2 linked regions of the Methanococcoides sp. AM1 genome follow. Each later gene encodes a partner of the first gene's protein in a complex. Links are inferred from orthologs where the notes say so. Each region holds a gene or a part of one and is shown on either strand. Other genes may lie near its edges. The genes, in order: E7X57_RS00940 and E7X57_RS04775.

What was found.
Region 2: the proteins of E7X57_RS00940 (region 1) and E7X57_RS04775 are in contact, whole or in part, in a crystal structure (PDB 3CW2), measured with the Saccharolobus solfataricus proteins. The link is inferred for Methanococcoides sp. AM1 from one-to-one orthologs. Residues at the interface, in WP_009989173.1 of Saccharolobus solfataricus: Val185, Arg186, Thr187, Asn188, Glu189, Pro190, Leu191, Gly192, Val193, Glu194, Ile196, Lys197, Ile200, Ser201, Leu204, Ile217, Lys218, Ile219, Tyr220, Thr221, Ile222, Gly223, Ala224, Pro225, Tyr227; in WP_009988771.1 of Saccharolobus solfataricus: Asp222, Lys225, Pro226, Gly227, Thr228, Gln229, Phe230, Asn231, Leu233, Lys234, Gly235, Leu259, Phe273, Thr274, Lys275, Tyr300, Leu301, Asp302, Pro303, Ser304, Leu305, Lys307.

The regions. Positions count from the first base shown.
Region 1 is NZ_CAAGSW010000001.1:189,957-199,197, reverse strand. Bases 3,795-6,736 are described here. They hold E7X57_RS00940 (translation initiation factor IF-2 subunit alpha), read right to left. Parts: upstream 5,695-6,736; coding sequence 4,894-5,694; downstream 3,795-4,893. Other genes in these bases: E7X57_RS00925 (hypothetical protein), read right to left, coding at 6,196-6,736; E7X57_RS00930 (50S ribosomal protein L44e), read right to left, coding at 5,888-6,166; E7X57_RS00935 (30S ribosomal protein S27e), read right to left, coding at 5,706-5,891; E7X57_RS00945 (RNA-protein complex protein Nop10), read right to left, coding at 4,716-4,886; E7X57_RS00950 (proteasome assembly chaperone family protein), read right to left, coding at 3,950-4,723. Outside these bases: E7X57_RS00975 (DNA alkylation repair protein), read left to right, coding at 1-512; E7X57_RS00970 (protease inhibitor I42 family protein), read left to right, coding at 633-1,481; E7X57_RS00965 (DUF3795 domain-containing protein), read left to right, coding at 1,659-2,000; E7X57_RS12910 (hypothetical protein), read left to right, coding at 2,139-2,282; more of E7X57_RS00955, read right to left, coding at 2,717-3,794; more of E7X57_RS00925, read right to left, coding at 6,737-6,906; DNA primase catalytic subunit PriS, read right to left, coding at 6,896-8,068; ribosome rescue protein RqcH, read left to right, coding at 8,211-9,241. UniProt on the Methanocaldococcus jannaschii protein: eIF-2 functions in the early steps of protein synthesis by forming a ternary complex with GTP and initiator tRNA.
Region 2 is NZ_CAAGSW010000002.1:427,183-436,412, forward strand. The notes cover bases 3,412-6,342. They hold E7X57_RS04775 (translation initiation factor IF-2 subunit gamma), read left to right. Parts: upstream 3,412-4,226; coding sequence 4,227-5,459; downstream 5,460-6,342. Other genes in these bases: E7X57_RS04770 (COG1361 S-layer family protein), read left to right, coding at 3,412-4,003; E7X57_RS04780 (DNA-binding protein), read left to right, coding at 5,456-5,821; E7X57_RS04785 (DNA-directed RNA polymerase), read left to right, coding at 5,888-6,342. Also shown: E7X57_RS04760 (RND family transporter), read left to right, coding at 1-1,714; E7X57_RS04765 (COG1361 S-layer family protein), read left to right, coding at 1,747-2,820; more of E7X57_RS04770, read left to right, coding at 2,864-3,411; more of E7X57_RS04785, read left to right, coding at 6,343-6,457; transcription elongation factor subunit Spt4, read left to right, coding at 6,475-6,660; E7X57_RS04795 (GTP-dependent dephospho-CoA kinase family protein), read left to right, coding at 6,663-7,244; E7X57_RS04800 (30S ribosomal protein S24e), read left to right, coding at 7,234-7,572; E7X57_RS04805 (30S ribosomal protein S27ae), read left to right, coding at 7,578-7,727; E7X57_RS04810 (response regulator), read right to left, coding at 7,854-8,252; E7X57_RS04815 (histidine kinase dimerization/phosphoacceptor domain -containing protein), read right to left, coding at 8,263-9,230. UniProt on the Methanocaldococcus jannaschii protein: eIF-2 functions in the early steps of protein synthesis by forming a ternary complex with GTP and initiator tRNA.

The sequences.
Region 1 (9,241 bases):
TGTTGTGGGATAAGGGCTATAGGGAGACGATGATACTTGCTTCCATGGTGGATGATCCAAAGCAGGTCAGTGAAAAACAGATGGAAGCGTGGGTCAGGGACTTTGATTACTGGGAAATATGCGACCAGTGCTGTATGAACCTCTTCCAGAAAACCCCTCATTCTTACAGGAAAGCTATCGAGTGGAGCTCCCGTAAAGAGGAGTTTGTAAAACGCTCGGGCTTTGTCCTCATGGCAAGGATGGCTGTGGCTGACAAGAAGGCGGAGGGTCCGGTTTTCGAGGACTTTTTCCCGCTGATCGAAAAGGAATCCATCGATGCACGCAATTTTGTGAAAAAAGCTGTCAACTGGGCTTTGAGGCAGATCGGCAAACGCAACCTCGAGTTGAACAAAAAAGCCATCGAAGTATCACAAAGGCTTACAGGCTCGAATCTTGCCAGTGCCAGATGGATAGGGACTGATGCACTAAAAGAGCTTACCAGTGAAGCTGTCCAGAAGCGTCTGCACAAATGAGGGTTTGTGTATCCGGTGTTGTATAATCGTTATTGGATGACTTCAGATCGATTCGTAGCTTAAGTAATGGCTATATAGCTACGAGTCATTCATTTGTATAGATACGGGAGATAAATTATCATGTCAAAATATACAGGTATGGGCATTCTGGTTCTGATAACGATCGTAGTGGTGACCGTAACTGCCTTTTCCATGGGCTGCACCGAAAATGGGGAAACGGATCTTACCGATGATGTGGAGATCGTTGAATCAGGAACTGTGTTCAATGAGGATGCAAATGCAAGTGAGGTTACAATGGAACAAAATGATCTCATTGTGCTGAAGCTTAAAGAGAACCCGACAACAGGTTATTCCTGGGAGCTCACGGTCCCTGAAGGCCTGACACTGGTGGAAGACGATTTTGTAATTGCTCCGGAGGATGAAGATCTGGTGGGAGCAGGTGGCATCCATGAATGGAAGCTTCAGGCAGAAACCGAAGGAACCTACGAGATCTCTGCGATCTACAAGAGACCCTGGGAAAACACAACCGGTGAGGAAGATACCTTCAGCATGACCGTAACTGTACTCGCTTCAGGTGAACATGACGGCGAGGATGATGCTGATGGAGATGATACGATCGTGGATGAAGATGACACTGAATACATAGTTGGTGATGCTGTGGTCGATGAGATCGAGATATTGATGATGGAATCGTTCCCACTGCAGGTCAGCGTTGTTGCTACAGGATACCTTCCTGATGGATGCACTATTATCGATGGGGAGAACATCGATGTCACAATGGATGGTAACACCTTCAATGTAGCCCTGAAGACCAAAAGGCCGGCAGATGCCATGTGTACCCAGGCACTTGTACCATTTGAAGTGAACATCCCTCTGGATGTGTATGGTCTTGAAGCAGGTGTTTATACGGTGGATGTGAATGGTGTGACGGATACCTTCGAGTTCACTGTTGACAATGTGATCGAGTGAGGTTCAAGCTAGGACCTCATTTTTTTCAGATTGCTTCTTCTTCTTCTTTTTTCTTCAAGGAACATTCGAGTTTTCATTTGACAATCATACATTTCTTAAGTGATGTCTGCATCACAGCAACTTTCTCTTCCAAAAGCTATTTGCAGCATATGATCAAAGATTATTACAGGGATACCAATGTCTACAATTGAGATCGGTTGCTGTGGGGCTTATTGCAAGACCTGTCGTGAGTTCAAGAACAAGAACTGTCGCGGATGCAAGCTGGGCTATGAGGATGGGGAACGCGACATCAACAGGGCAAAGTGCAAGATGAAGCTGTGCTGTTTCAGGGATAAGAAGTACGAAACTTGTGCCGATTGTCCGGAATGGGAATCATGTGATATTGTTCAGGAATGGTATGCGAAGGGCTATTCCCGCGGGAAATGCAGGCAATCTATCGAGTTCATCCGGAAAGAGGGCTACGGGGAGTTCATCAAAATGGCTGACAGATGGAAAAACCATTATGGAAAGCTTGATTGAATTTTCATGGTAAGAAAGGACTTGTGAATTTACACAACACTTAGACATATATATATAAGCGTGTTACAAATTAATTAATAAGGACTGATACAAATACATTAACGTATTTATTAAATCGGCATCCTTAGGAGTGGATATATGATATATAATGCTGGAGAGAAACCAGGAAAAGGCACATACAGATGTACTTCCTGTTCAAAGGAAGTGGTATTGGAAAGTGATGACGCTAAACTGCCACCATGCCCACAATGTTATAGGACTGAGTACACAAAGGTTGAGTGACCTTATTTTGATCGGTTAATTCAACCTAGATCATAATCTTAAAAACTGTTTTTCTTTTTTTAGAATCCGAGGGTGGTGTTCATTACTCGTGAGTTTGGATTATTTCTGCTTTTTTATAACAGTTTTACTATCAACGATATGAGTGCAATAAACCCCAGATTGATATAATCGTGGAACAAGTTTGATTGATACAATTAATAATACAACATCATAGAAGCTGTGATAAAAATATATGCATAACTCGCGTGAATCCAAAAAGTAGCACGCCGGGGTTGGGATTTGAACCCAAGCACTCCGTTAGGAGAAACAGGTCTCGAGCCTGCCGCGTATAGACTCCGCGGCTGTTAATTCACCGTTGGATTAGTCCGCTCTGCCACCCCGGCATTGTTGTTTTTGAAGGCGTTTATGGGTTATATAGGTGTCGAAAAAGTGTATTAGAAGTCGAAAAGGGAACTCTGGCTTTTGCTGTTCTTTGGAGCTTCCTTTAGCTTGCTCTCTGAGTCCGGGAGTCCTATCCGTCCGTACTGGCCACCGCCTCCGGGGTGGATGATGACCTCGCCATTTCGGAATGCCAGTATGGCATCGACGATTCGTTGATCTACGATGTCAAGCTGGTCTGGATTTGCATCCAGTAGCACTGCAACTTCGTTGCCGAACTTTTCTACTAGTAGGTCCCATGCTGTTCTTACGCCTTTGGTGGTAATGCTGGCATGTCCCAGTGCCATCATGATGATCTCTGCAAGAGGTGCGAGATGGAGGTAATCCGGGCGATGGTCGGGGTGTACCGGGGTTGGCAGGTCCGCAAGCTCGTTCACCCTGTCCTGCACGCCTTTCTTGACCAGTCCCCTGCATTGAGGGCACCGCCAGTTCTGCTGTATGCATTCCTCGAGGGTGTAGTGGGTGAAGCACTTGATGCATGCGGACTCGTTGTACTTTCCCTCTTCCGGGAAGAACCCTACGTTCAGGGTGGCCTTGTAGCCTTCCTTGCGCAGGATGGCCTTTTCCAGTCCTTCGAAATCAATGGATGGAACTTCAAATCGGGTGAACTCGCGTGCGAGCTTGTTGGACCAGGGGGAGTGTGCATCGGAGTTTGTCAGGAAGGTGAGCCTGTGAAGTTCGCTGATGCGGTCTGCGTAATCAGTATCAGCACTTAGTCCCAGCTCTACGAATGAGATATAGTCTGTCAGATCACCGTAGCAGCTTTTGAGTGAGTCATGGTATGCATACAGGGCTGTCCAGGGGGTGAATGCATGGCAGGGTCCGATCAGTGCACCGATGTCCTTTGCTATCTGTGCTATCTCACTGCCGTCGAGTTTTACCGTGGGTCTGCCATCAACTGCCAGGTCGGCATATCTTGACATGGTCTCTGCCAGCTCTTCGGCCTTTGAGATGGATGGCAGGATCAGGAGATGGTGGACGCGGTTCTTATCCTCGATCTCTGTGGTAGGAATAAAATAAGTTTCATTGATGAGAATTGTCTCATCATCCGTAGCGGCATTTTTAATTTCATCGAGCCATTTCGGGTGGATACAGTCGCCTGTAGCCACAAGGTCGATGCCTTTTTTCTTCGCCTCTACAGCAATTGTCGGCAGCTCCATCTTATTGGAGCACGCCATGGAATATTTAGAATGGAGGTGGAGATCAGCATTGATCTGCATGTTCCCACCTTAACCGATGTATCTCAGGTCTTCTTCAACGGCCGTATCTCTCAATACGCCCTGTTGCTGCTGCTTTGCTTCCATGAGGTTAGCAACGATCTTCTCCATGTCCTTTGCACGCTCTTCGAGTTCATCTACTTCGACCTCGATGTTCAGGAGCTTGCTTAAGATAGCCAAGAGTGATTGTGCACTTTTCGGGTCAACCAGGTATCCTGAGGTCAATCCCATCAAACATGCAGCTTTAATGTCCTTGAACTTACTAAGTCCGAGCAAAAGACCTGATGCACCTACGATACCTCCTCCGGGTTCGTTAGGCTTGAAAGTAACACCAAATTCCTTCAGTTCCTCGATAAGCTCTGCATCGTTGGCAGCACCCATTACTTCGTCGGTGTGCTCCAGCTTGCCGGTTGGGTATCCTCCAAGAGTGAATATCTTTGATACTCCCAGTTCGGCAGCAAGTTCGATATAGATGCCTCCAAGTTCATAATGACCATCTGTAGTTGTACTCTGATGGTCTCCACCCAGAAGTACGAGGTCTCTTTCGTCAGTCTTGCAGATGTAAACTTCGTTATTGACAAGTTTGACGGTACTTTCCTCGCTTACCATTACCTGTGGTGGAAAATGAGGGGAATATATCTCAAATACTTTTTCTGCTTCAAGCTTTTCGATCAGGTGATCGACAACAAGCTTTCCAACATGCCCGACTCCCGGAAGGCCAACAAGTAGTATGGGGTCGTTTAGCTGGATATCGTCCTTAAGGCGGATCACAGTTGTTTCACGCATGTTCCGTCTCCCTCCTTTTAGAGATTCGGCGGTATTTGCCATAGGGATCAAGCGGGGAAAATCGTGCCGGAAGTGGATTCCTGGATGGTTCTCCACACTCCGGACAGTTCTCTTTCAATGTGTAAACATTGCATTGAACACATTTTCGGATCTTGTTTCCCAATGGAACATCACGCCTTTGTTGATTCGATATGTCGGTGGAAAATTCCTTTTCCTTCCTTCTTTTCGATATAGTCAATGGCTTTCTCAGCAGCTTTCTTCAAAACAGCTTCTGCGGTCTTGTAGTCAGGTGCGATTATCTTTATCCGGTATCTCGGTGCGCCTGTGTATGTGACGTCTATCCTGACATCATCATCTTTCTTGATCTTGGTAGCTGCTTTGAGGGATTTCTTGATAATATCGATCCCGTCAGGGCTATTGGAGGTAAGGTCCACGTATCCTGCGATGTCTACGAATGGAAGTTTAATATTTTCCTGAGCGATGTCTGCTATTTTTGCGGCCAGTTTCTTGGTGATGGCCATGCCTTCGAATGCTTCCTTTCCGTTGATGGCAGCTTCTTCAAAGCCAGTGTAGCAGCTTCCGAACTCTTCCATGAAAATGGACTTTATCTCGTCCATCTTTTCTGTGCTTGTCTTGGTGTCCTCAGCTACGAACTGGAGCCATTTTTCAGCTTTCTGTTCGTTCTTCCAGTCCTGGATCTTCGCACGTTTCTGGTGTTCGTTGACATCCTTTAAGGAGAGGTCAATGTGACGTCGGTTCGGGTCTACGTCCAGCACTTTGCAGACGATCTTCTGACCTTCCCTTACGTAATCACGGACATACTTGACCCATCCGGCCTTGATCTCGGAGATATGGATAAATCCTTCCTTACCCCCGTATTCCTCAAGGGTGGTATAGGCCCCAAAGTCGACTACGTTCTTTACAGTACAAACTACAAAGTCGCCGCTTTCAGGCCAGCTATTATTATCCATTCTACACCACTTTACTCAAGGACTTCCAGGATATGTGTTGTAATTGTTGACTTTCCGCCGGTGGATTCTGCGAGTGTTCTTCCGCATACGAGGCATGTGACCTTGCGGCTTGCACTACCGAAGATAACCTGCTCGTTGGAGCAGTCGTTGCATTTTACGCGTAAGAATCTGCTTTTTGGTTGTGTCATTATTATCATTCCTTAAACTCGAATTTCTTTGCTCTGAAGCATGGCCTCTGGTGTGACTTGTTGCACTCGGCGCAGCGGTATTTGAGCTGTACTCTCTTGGTTGGTTTGTCTCCTCCAGGAACCTTTGAGAATTTACCACTGTTTCCGATGCCTGATTGCCTCTTCTTCTGTCTGGCAATATGTGTCATAGCTGATGCCTTGCCTTTCTTTACTCTCTCTGCAATGTGTTCAGTATGTTTTTTGCAGGATGGGCAATATGTTCTGAACCTCTTTGGAATTTTCATTATTTACACCTTTTATCAAGTTGAATGTTTTATTTTGTGATAAGATGAGCAGCACCTCGTTTTACCAGAACATTTGCGTTCATTGCGGGTAAAACAACGACATCTTCTGCATGGGTAGTATAATTTCGCTTATCTACGGCATTGAATGTCGGTAGGTCTTTCAATATTCGGACAACAAAGTATTCTTCATTTATATTCCTTTTGGCTATTTCTACCTTGTCCCTAACCCCATCATTGGTATCAATTGCCGATGCTGATGCTCCTTGTACCGATCCTGTGGCAGTTGGTTCACCTGTGACTTTTTGTGAGGATACTTCCGGTTCTGTATCTTCCTGAGCCTTTGCAGGGGTTATTGATGAGGACGGATCAAGTATCGGTTCGAGCAAACCGTTCCTTGCTACCTGTATTGCCGAAAGCGTTGCTTCATATACCGCCTGTTCTGCAGGCAGAAGTTTGTCAAGGTCCTGTCTTGGTGAGCTGCTTGAGAATGCATTGGATGTTGCTCTTGAAGTGACCTTTCGTACTCGTCGAATGAATATGGTTTCCACATCATTGATGGCACTCTGGAGCTCATCCTCGAGTATCTTCGATTCAGCAGAGCGTGGATTGTTGATCTTTCGGATCTCTTCTTCAAGCTCATGGATATAATCATCCACAAGACGGTAGAACCCATTCGGCAACGACCTTAAAGCCGAACTGTTCTCTTCCCGGAGTATGCTTTTGAGCTCATTACGATCCATATTCTGCTGCACCTCTGCACATAAGATACACGGCTGCGTATTCAGGTAATTCCTGTGTACCTTCCTCTACGTAGAGGTCATTACCTTTCATTTGTACTGCAAAAGGTCTTATCACTTTTAATTTTACCGGCTTGTCTGAGAACACGACAGCATCGGTCAATGGTTCAAACTTCTCAAGTTCTGAAATGGACAGTGTCGTAACACGCATTCCTGATTTTCCATGAAGTGAACCTCCCAGGCGTATAAGTCTCTTTATGTCCCCGGTCACAGGTTCATCCACGCTTGCTGACATGTCATTCACTGCCTGCAACGCGAGGGTCTGTATAATATCCTTATTGACCTTTGAAAGAGCCTCCATGTTTCCTTTGCGTAGCAACTCGACCTGCGTTTCATCCCTTAATATATCTATCATCTTTTGTGCGGTCTTTTTGCCGATGCCCTTGAAACCGATGAAGAGCTCTTCTGCATCTTCCTTACTTGCAAGATCGGTGAGGTAGGATACAAGGTATCTGTTGATCCTTCCTCCCCAGCCTCCTTCAGTCTCGGGGGAAAGCATGTTCATTCTGGCATTCTCACTACCTGCATCACCACTGACCGCTTTCTTGTAGAAGATCTTCTCAACATTTAGCCCCCTTCCACTGATATAATCCACGATCTCCCTTCTTTCTGCGCTTCCAAGGGAGCGAACACGCGGGTCACTTATGTGGAAATGGTATCCTCTGCCACCCGAAAATACCGCCCTTATATCATCTTCATTAAAACCGAAATCATTTATCAGCAGGTCATATAGCTTTAATGTCTCCTTTTTGACATGATCAAGCATTTCTGAATATGAGTTGGGTGCACCGGGTATGTGATCCGCATCAAGGTCAAAGATGAGGTCGGCTTCCTGCCATTGTTTCTCTTTCATAGTGGGTGCACTGGGATAAGTATAGTATGCAACAGAATGGTATGCGTGTGCAGGTGCCATGCCTGCGAGATATTCCTCAACCTCTCCGCGTGATCCAAATGATTTGTGTCTTCTCATCACGGTTTCCGGCATCTCGTCAAAAGAGATGAATCCCCATTCGCGAGCTTCCAGCCTGGAAGGGATATGTATCTCCGCTGTCTTGTAATACTCCTGGAATTTCGATTTGAGGAAATACTTTGTCTTAAAGTTCATTTCTTGTTTCCTGCTGATATTGTCTGCTTAAGACTCTAACTAATTGATGTGTTAATCCTATTTCTTTATTACTTCGATTTGTTGTTGTCAGTTACTTCCAATATGGATAAACCTTAAGTCAGGTCGAACTCTATAAGCATCTATGAAGCAGGAGATGACGAGTGCAGATGTTGCTGCTCTTGTATCCGAACTTGGTAACGTCGATGTTGAAGGCTCTCTGATCGATGCAAAGATCGCTAAGGTGTACCAGCCAGTTCCGGGTGAGATCAGGATAAATCTTTTCATATTCGGAAAAGGACGTGACAATCTGGTGATACAGGCCGGCAAGAGAGCACACATGAGCAAGTATTTGCGTCCAAGCCCAAAGTTACCCCATGCATTCCCTATGCTGTTGAGGAAGCATATAACGGGTGGCAGAATAACTTCTGTTGATCAGTATGACTTTGACAGGATCATTGAGATCGGTGTGATCCGTGGTGGTATTGAGACAATACTTGTATGTGAATTGTTCTCAAGAGGCAATATCGTTCTTCTTGACAGTGACCGAAAGATCATTCTCCCGATGAATCCCGTGACCTTCAGGGGGCGCAGGGTTCGCAGTGGTGAGATATATGAATACCCTGAAGCACAGCTAAGTCCGCTTGATGTTGAAGAGGATGGCATGGCTGATCTGTTTGCCTCTTCCACTGCGGATGTTGTCAGGACCATAGCAACCAGTTACAATCTCGGCGGTGTTCTTGCAGAGGAAGTCTGCCTGAGAGCAGGTGTTGATAAGAAAACAGCAGCAAAGGATGCTACGTCCGATGATATAAAGGCACTTTGTGAAGCTGTAAAGATCGTGTTTTCCCCGATCGTGGAGCGCAAGCTAAAGCCCTGTATCGTCAAAAAGGACGTTAAAGGCGAACTGGAAGCAATTGATGTCATACCTCTGGAACTTGAACAGTATTCTGAAGCGGAGAAGGAATTTTACCCGTCCTTCAATCAGGCTCTTGACGAATTCTTCGGTAAAAAAGCATCTGAAGAAGTAATCGAGGAAGTAGTTGCTAAAAAGAAGGAAAAGGTCGATGTCTTTGAAAGAAGGCTTCGTAAGCAGCAGGAAGCTATCAAGAAGTTCGAGAAGGACTCTGAAAAGTACACTACCATTGCAGAGAAGGTCTATGAGCATTACCAGAA
Region 2 (9,230 bases), on another replicon or contig:
GTTCGGTCATGTCAGGTGGAGGTTAATGCCTCTTGCTATTGTTCTGCTGGGTATCATATACACATTTGGTGCTATGGGCTATCTGGAGATACCAATGACCATGGTCTCAATGGCCGCATTTCCAGTACTGATCGGTCTGGGTATAGATTATGCCATCCAGTTCCATAATCGTATAGAAGAGGAGCTTGAACGTGGTGAGACGCCGGCAGAGGCAGTGGTGGATACTATCAAGCACACCGGCCCTGCTGTCCTGATCGCCCTTATAATCACAGCACTAGGATTCTTTTCCCTTTTGACATCAAGCGTACCTATGATACAGGATTTTGCGAAGCTGCTTCTCATAGGTATTGTGATGTGCTTCCTTGCTTCCCTGTTCGTAGGTGTGACTGTGATATATGGTCTTGACAACATGCAATCGATACGCAAGGAGAAGTTCGGACACTTGTCCCTGAGAGGCAAAAACAAATCAAAGACATCATCTCCCGGTACTGGAGAACCCAAGCCGGACATTCTGGACAGGTTCCTGGGTCGAACTACCCATTTCACCATAAAACATCCTTTCATGATTCTGTCCATTGCTGTTCTGCTTTGTGCCGGTGGCTTGGTGGCTGATACTCAGGTAGGGATCCAGACAGATACGGAAACCTTTGTCCCACAGGACCTACCGGCATTGATCAACCTAGGACATCTTTCTGATATCACTGGTGGTGAGGACCAGCTGAATATTATCATCAAGACCGACAATGTTGCTGATCCTGAGACTTTGAAGTGGGTGGATGAGTTCAGCTCTCATGAAGTAGATAGCCGGAACAATATCATTGGGGCGGAAAGCATGGCCAGTGTCATTAAGTCGATGAATGGCGGTATGATTCCTGAAAGTGAGTCTGAGATAAGATCTTTGTATGAACAGATACCTGCTCAGCAAAAAGACCGTTTCATGTACGGTGAGAATATGCTCCTGCTTAACCTGAACATTGGTGATGTAATGGGAAGCATTGGAATGGAGGGGGTTGAAGTCCTTGCGGATATTGTGAGGGAGGATATGCTGTGGATGTCCCCGCCTCCCGGAATGACAGCTACGATAACCGGAAGCAACGTTGTGTTCATAGAAGTTATTGGAGCCCTCACGTCAGGGCGTATCTTTATGACATACCTGGGACTGGGCTTGGTATTCGGTGGACTTCTTCTGATCTACCGCGATCTTCTCAAGGCACTTGTGCCGGTAGTGACAATGTTCATGGTCATTGGCTGGTCCGGAGGACTGATGTACTTGCTGGGTATGGAATATAATCCAATGACAGCTACACTGGGTGCACTTATCCTTGGTGTGGGTTCCGAGTATGCTGTACTTATGATGGAGAGATATTTTGAGGAAAAGGCGAAAGGTGCCAGTCCTGAAGAAGCAATGACCGAAGCAGGAGTAAAGATCGGAAAAGCGATAGTCACTTCCGGACTTACGACACTGTTCGGTTTCTGTGCACTGGTAGCTTCCGATTTCAATATGATCAGCGGCTTTGGTATGATCACTGTAATAGATGTAGGGCTTGCCCTATTCGCAACATTTGTGATCTTCCCTCCTGTGATGGTATTGCTCGATAATTTCCGTGAAAAGAGGAAGGCAAAAAAGATAATACTTGATAGATCATTCGAAGATGATGTATCAACGACAAAAATAACAAAATATAGCGCTGACCCGGAGGCTGATGCCTTTTGATGAACTGTAAAAACACACAAAAAAACAGATATGTGAATTCAGCAGTTGTGATGGCTGTTCTGCTGACTGCAGCTCTATTTGCGGTCACGGTCGTATCCCCTGCTGCCGGAGCAAAAGAGTTCATACAGCCCAACTCTGAATTCTCTACCAATTATTATGATGCCTACGGTGAACCGGACCTCTATGCTTCCGTTCTCGGAGACACCGAGTTTGAGAGAGGCGAGACTGCACAGGTCCGCATTGTTCTCTCGAACAGAGGTGTACTGTACGGTTTCAAGGCTAAGACTGATGTGGATACAAATAATGGAGAACATGCACTGTCTTTAAAGGAGATCGAATATGAGTCATTGAGGACTACTGCTTTTGGGGTTAAGGCTGAGATGGTCTCGACCACAGACTATATCGAGGTCGACCCCACCACAAGTGTCCGGACACTTGATAGTCTATACCCCGGAGTGTTGCCGGATGATCCGATGTCGTTTACTATAACTATCTCTGACAATGCTCCTGCAGGAAATTACATGCTTTTGATGCCTGTCAGTTATGAGTTCCAGAGTCAGGTCGAGATGACTGATGGTAGTACTGTAAGGCTTGGGTTGCCTGAGCTTGACCATACCACATTCTACAAGACAAGGAACACTACCCTTCAGATTCCTCTAGTGATCGAACCAGCTGCAAAGTTCGTAGTATCCGAAGTGGATGGTGAGCTTACATCCGGACAGTCAGGTACCATTAATGTTACTTACACAAATGTGGGTGAGGTCGAAGCAGCTGATGCTTTTGCTCGGATTATTGTGATGAAACCGTTGAGTTCTGACAGGTCAGTTGTAAACCTGGGCAATATCGGACCGGGAGAAAGTAAGACCGCATCATTTGATCTTGCTGCGGAGATCTCTGCAGTTGAGAAGAATTACGGAATTGATAGTGAGATCAAGTATTGTGATGAGGACGGTGAAATACAGTTCTCGGACAACATTATTGTCGAGGTCCCTCTTAAGTCAAGAAAGGCAAGTATCAGCATAACGACGCTGGCACTTGCAGGAATACTTCTGATAGGAGCTTACATGGGATACAATACGATACGGAAGATGAACGGCAAAAAGTAATACATTGAAAATTATCAAATTAAAACTATGAAGAGGATTAATTATGTTTAAAATGACAGATTCCAGATACGCTTTGCCAATTATGGCCTCACTTGCTGTATTGTTGCTTTTTGCAGCACCGGTACACGCAGAGTCTACACTTCCATCGAATGGTGAGTTTACGGCAGCTAATGCGGAACTACCTGATTTCTTTAATTTTGGTGAGAACTATTATACCGTATTTGGTGGTCCCGATGTGACTGCGACCCTCATTGGTGATAATGAGTTCGAACGTGGTGATACCGTTACACTGAACCTCGATCTGATGAACAAGGGTCTGATCACAGGTTTCAGGTCGGAGGAAGATGATTTCTACCTTACTCAGCTGGAGCAGAAGTTGCAGAGAACCGAAATGTCCTATGAATCACAGCGAACGACAGCTATCGGTATCGTTGCTATCCTGACCCCTCTTGACCCTGCTATCAAAGTAAAGTCCGGTCCCCAGGAAGCAGGTACTCTTGTATCTGGGCAGAAGACCGAATCTCCTGTCAGGTTCAATGTAGAGATCTCAAAGAATGCGGAGTCGGGTAGCTACCCTATGCGCCTTGATCTCTACTATGGATATCAGAAGAATGTCCAGATAAATGGCGACAATGAGACCGATCTTGGAATTACTAATATGGAGGTCGGACTCTGGTATGATGTAGGTGGGCAGAACACTACCTTTGATATATTTGTGAAGGATGAGGCAAGGTTCGAGGTAACGAATGTATCCGGTGACCTATATCCTGACACCGAAGGTCTGCTATATGTTACCTTTGAGAATGTGGGTGATCTTCCTGCAAAGGATGCGATTGTGAGGATAAGTGCTGCTGATCCGTTCAGTACTACCGATGACCAGGCATTCCTGGGTACACTTGATTCCGGCGAGAGCACTGTTGCAGTGTTCAAACTAAAGGTCGATGATCTTGCAGTACCGAAGGCTTATGCACTGAACAGTGAGATCAAGTATGAGGATACTGACGGGCATGACAGTATCTCGGACACGGTGAAGATCAAGACTGAAATTCTCCCTGCATCTGCAAATGACAGTGGCTCCGGCATGACCGGGATCATTATTGGCGCAGTACTGTTAATAGTGATCGCTGGTGGGGCTTATTTTGTTTATCGCAGCAGGTCTTCAAATAACAGCAACGATGAGTGATCATTTCTCTCATCGTTTTCTTTTTATTGGCAGGATTCGTGTTCTTTATGCTATTCCTGATCTTTTTAGATCCGTACTAACATGGTATGATATTATAATGGTTGAAATCACTTATATATTAGGAATGACATGGTATCACAAACTTCAGAGTAGTTACGTTGAATTCGTATAATTATATTAGATCACACTTTTATTTTAGCCCGATAGGGAGGGAAATCAAAAATTGAGTCAGCCTTGTGTTAATATTGGCATGGTAGGTCATGTCGATCATGGGAAAACGACGCTTGTAAGCGCGTTATCTGGAGTATGGACCGATACTCATAGTGAAGAGTTGAAGCGTGGTATTTCGATCAGGTTAGGGTATGCGGATACTACCTTCAGGAAATGTCCAACTTGCCCCGAACCCCAGTGCTATACTGTAGCCAAGAAATGTGAACACTGTGGTGAAAAGACCGAGGATATGAGGACCGTATCTTTTGTGGATTCCCCTGGTCACGAGACATTGATGGCCACAATGCTTTCAGGTGCTGCTATCATGGATGGTGCTATCCTTGTGATCGCTGCGAACGAGGAATGCCCGCAGCCACAGACAAAAGAGCATCTTATGGCCTTGAATATCATTGGTATCGAGAACATTGTTATCGTCCAGAACAAGATCGACCTTGTTCCAAAGGAGAAGGTCATCGAGCATTATCATCAGATCAAGGAGTTCGTAAAGGGAACAGTCGCTGAGAATGCACCTGTTGTTCCTATCTCTGCACAGCAGAACATCAATATCGATGTGCTGATCGATGCAATGAACGAAATGATCCCAACGCCTGTGCAGAAACTTGACAAGCCTGCACACATGCTTATTGCAAGGTCCTTTGACATCAACAAGCCTGGATCATCTATCGATAAGATCGCAGGTGGGGTCATCGGTGGAACGCTTACAGCTGGTTCTTTGCATCCGGGTGATGAGCTTGAGATCCGTCCGGGACGCAAGGTGGAAAGCGAGAATGCTATTCACTGGGAGCCTATATTTACTACTATCAATATGATCGCTGCAGGAAGCGACAAGGTAGAAGAGGCAACTCCGGGAGGACTGCTTGCATTAGGTACAGGACTTGACCCAAGTATCACAAAGAGTGATTCACTCACAGGTCAGGTTGCAGGTGCACCTGATACATTACCTCCTACCCATGATTCATTCACTCTGGACCTTAAGCTTCTTGAACGTGTGGTTGGTATTTCAGATGATGAACCGATCGAGATCGGTAAGATCAAGACCAGTGAACCACTGATGCTCAATGTTGGAACTGCTACTACTGTTGGTATTGTAACAAGTGCCAGGGAAAATGTTGCTGAGACCAAGCTCAAGAGGCCGGTCTGTGCTGAAGTTGGCTCTATGGTTGCTATCAGCAGGCGTGTTGGTTCCCGTTGGAGGCTAATAGGCGTGGGAGTCATTAAGGCTTGAAGGTTATAATAGATACGAACGGTTTAATGATACCAGTTCAGTTCAAGGTCGATATCTTCACAGAACTAAAACGTCTGGGCTATGATGAGCTCATTGTTCCCCAGGCGGTCATAAATGAGATAAAGATCCTGGTCAAAAGGTATAAGGGTGAGAACAGAACAGCGGCAAAGGTTGCACTATCATTATCAGACAGATGTACCATTGTTGAACGTACAGGAAGTGCTGATGATGTCATCCTTCAGCTGGCTCTTGATACAGGGGCGGCGGTTTTGACCAATGATGTCGGTTTGGTCAAACGTCTGAAGGAAGTGGATGTGACCGTTGTGCGTTTGCGCCAGAAGAGTCGTTTGGATATAACATGATCATCATTTCATATTACAATTATAGTGGCAGTTTAGATTAATGCAGGGCATATTGGAGATCGAGATATGTATAAAAGGATGAAACTTGCGGACACGGTCCGTGTGGCTCCCCGCCTTTTGGGTGAGGATGTTGGGGTCAGTGTGAAGGATGCACTAAAGGAGAAACTTGAGGGCAGGGTCGATAAGACGCTTGGTGCAATTGTTGCGGTCACGGATATTGAAGAAGTTGGAGAAGGTCATATCCTTGTTGGTGACGGAGCGGTCTATTACGACGTTGTTTTCGATGCTATTGTGTTCATCCCACAGCTTCAGGAAGTCATTGAAGGACTTGTAGTCGAGACAGTTGAATTCGGTGCTTTTGTTAGCATAGGTGCCATGGATGGTCTTTTACACGTAAGCCAGGTCACTGACGACTTCATGTCATATGATGGTAAGAACGGCAGGCTACTTAGCAAGAACGGAGATCGTACCCTTTCAGAAGGTGACAAGGTACGTGCTCGTATAGTTGCTGTAAGCACTAACGAAAGAGAGCCAAGGGACAGTAAGATCGGATTGACCATGCGCCAGCATGCTCTTGGAAGGCTGGAATGGCTGGAAGATGCACGCAAGCCAAAATCCGATGAATCTAATGAGTAAACCGGAGTGTATCTATAATGGTAGATCAGGTATGTCGTGAATGTCACAGGTTGGTAACAGGTCAGACCTGTCCTGTCTGTGGTTCAAGCAATTTGAGCGCTGACTGGAGCGGACTTGTTATTATCGTGGATCCTCAGCGATCTAAGATCGCAGAGATGATCGGCGTGACAGTTGCCGACAAATATGCTTTGAAGGTGCGGTAATTTTGGGTTTACAGATCCTTTTACCGGAGAGTCTTCGTCATCTTTTTCGGGAACCTTTTGGTATCCTGTATGAAGGTGCTGGCGGTGATGCCGTCAGAAGCTCGGTAAAGGATCTCGGGAATCCCACAAAACTTATATCTGTGGGTGATGTTACTACTTTCCACTTGCTCGAATCAAACATCATTCCAGATGTACTGATCGTGGACGACAGGACGAAAAGAGCACCGGCTTCCTCACAGGTCGTCGATGGTACGAAACATCAGGGATTTACTGAAATTTCAGTTGATAATCCTGCTGGTGTTATCTCCGAAGAATTGATCTCTGTGATAGGCGATGCAGTAGTGTCCGATCAGAATGTCCGGATATTCGTAAAAGGCGAAGAGGATCTTGCCGCTTTACCTGCGATGATGATGGCACCTATAGGTTCGGTTATCATGTATGGGCAACCGGATAAAGGTGTAATGCTTGTAAGGGTCACAGAATCCAAAAAAGCAGAAATAAAAGATCTATTTGATAAAATTCTTGAAAAACAAGATCATAAAGAACAGTTCAATAATGTGCGGAGGAAATTAAATGGATATTAATATCACAGAAGATAAAAACAACGCACTTCTCAACAGAAGGGAAGTGAAGTTCGATGCTACATTTGAGGGTGCAACACCTTCAAGGATCGATGTAAAGAACAGACTGGCTGCAATGCTTAACGTGCCACTTGAGCTCGTCATTCTCCAGAAGTTCGATAACAGCTACGGTATATCTGCAGCTGAAGGATACGCAAAGATCTACGAAGATGCAGATCGCATGAAGGTTGTAGAGAAGGAATATGTCCTTAAGAGGAACGAACTTCCAGAACCTGAAGTTGTCGAAGACGAAGCATCTGAAGAACCAGCTGAAGAAGCAGACAGTGAGTGATCATAATGGCAGTTAAAGACTACTACAAAGTTACCGGCGATTCCATCGAAAGGCTCAGGCAGTTCTGCCCACGCTGTGGCGATGGTGTATATCTTGCAGACCACAAGGACAGACTTACCTGTGGTAAATGCGGATACACTGAATTCAAGAAATAATTATATTCTAATGCATCGCAACGTATGTTGTGATGCTTCCTTTTTAATTTCAATATATATTATCAAAGCATCCATCTTTAATCTGGATGTGTGTATCAACGCACCATTTTTAATAACTGGTCATCTTCAAGTTTCTTCAAGTCCTTTTTCCACTCTATAATTGTGGAGTGCAAGCTCTATGGTGGCATGGAGGCTGTTTTCTTCGAAAGGCTTGATAATATAGCCATAAGGTTTTGTCCTTTTAGCTCGGGCCAGTATCTTTTCATCGGAATATGCTGTAAGGTAGACTACGGGAACATCGAAAAGCTGTCGGATCTGTTCAGCAGCTTCGACACCATCCATATCTCCTTTTAACATTATGTCCATCAAAACAAGATCCGGAAATGTGATCTCTGCTTTACTGATGGCTTCTTTTCCGGAAGATGCGATGCTGGGGACAAGGTATCCCATATTCTTCAGCATCTTCTTGATACCTAAGGCAACAATTTTTTCATCTTCTACGACCAGGATCTTAGTTTGAGTCATTAATTCCCTCTCATATATCATATTTTTCTTCTGTAAATATTATTGTGAACTTTGTACCAGTCTCTTTATCAAGCGTGATCGTTCCATCGATCTGCTCGACCAGATTCGTCACAAGCTGAAGTCCAAGGGATTCGGTATCTCTGAAGTCAATATCTTCAGGTATTCCACATCCGTTATCGCAGACAGTTAGTGTGAAGTCGTCTCCTGAATGCTTTATGTCTACTGATATAATCCCCTTCTCTCCTTTGTCTTTGAAAGCATACTTCAGTGAGTTTGAAACAAGTTCATTGATAATGATCCCTAGTGGCACTGCTGTATCCATGTTCAGGAAAATATCTTCCACTTTCAGATCAATTTTTATATCCCGGTCCCCGACAACGTATGACTGTGACAGGTAATTAATTAAATTCTTTGTATAGTCTGCAAAGTCAATGCTTTCCATATCCTCTGACTGGTATAGTTTTTCATGAACAAGTGCCATTGTTCTGACCCTGTCCTGACTATCCCTGAAAGCTTCCTTTACCTTTTTATCCTTGAATTTATCAGATTCCAGGTATAGTAATGTGGATATTACCTGCAGGTTATTCTTTATGCGATGATGGATCTCTTTCTTGCGAATATCCTCTATCTTTATAAGAGCCTCTTCAGCACGTTTTCTTTCATCAATGTTTACAATGATCCCTTGCAGGTAGTTCACATTTCCATCTTCATCACGGCGTATGAATGTCCTCTCATCTGCCCAGAGGACAGTACCGTATTTGGTCAGGATCCGATATTCGATGTTGAACTTGCTGTATCCCTCATCACATCTTCTTTGCAGTTCGGCTTCGACTCGTGCAAGGTCCTGTGGGTGGACAATATCTCCATACTTTACTTTACCTGATTCAAAATCTTCAAGTGAGTAACCAAACTGTGAAATGTTCTTGGATACGAACTCAATAGGCCATCCTTTTTCTGGCTTCCATTTGAATACGACAA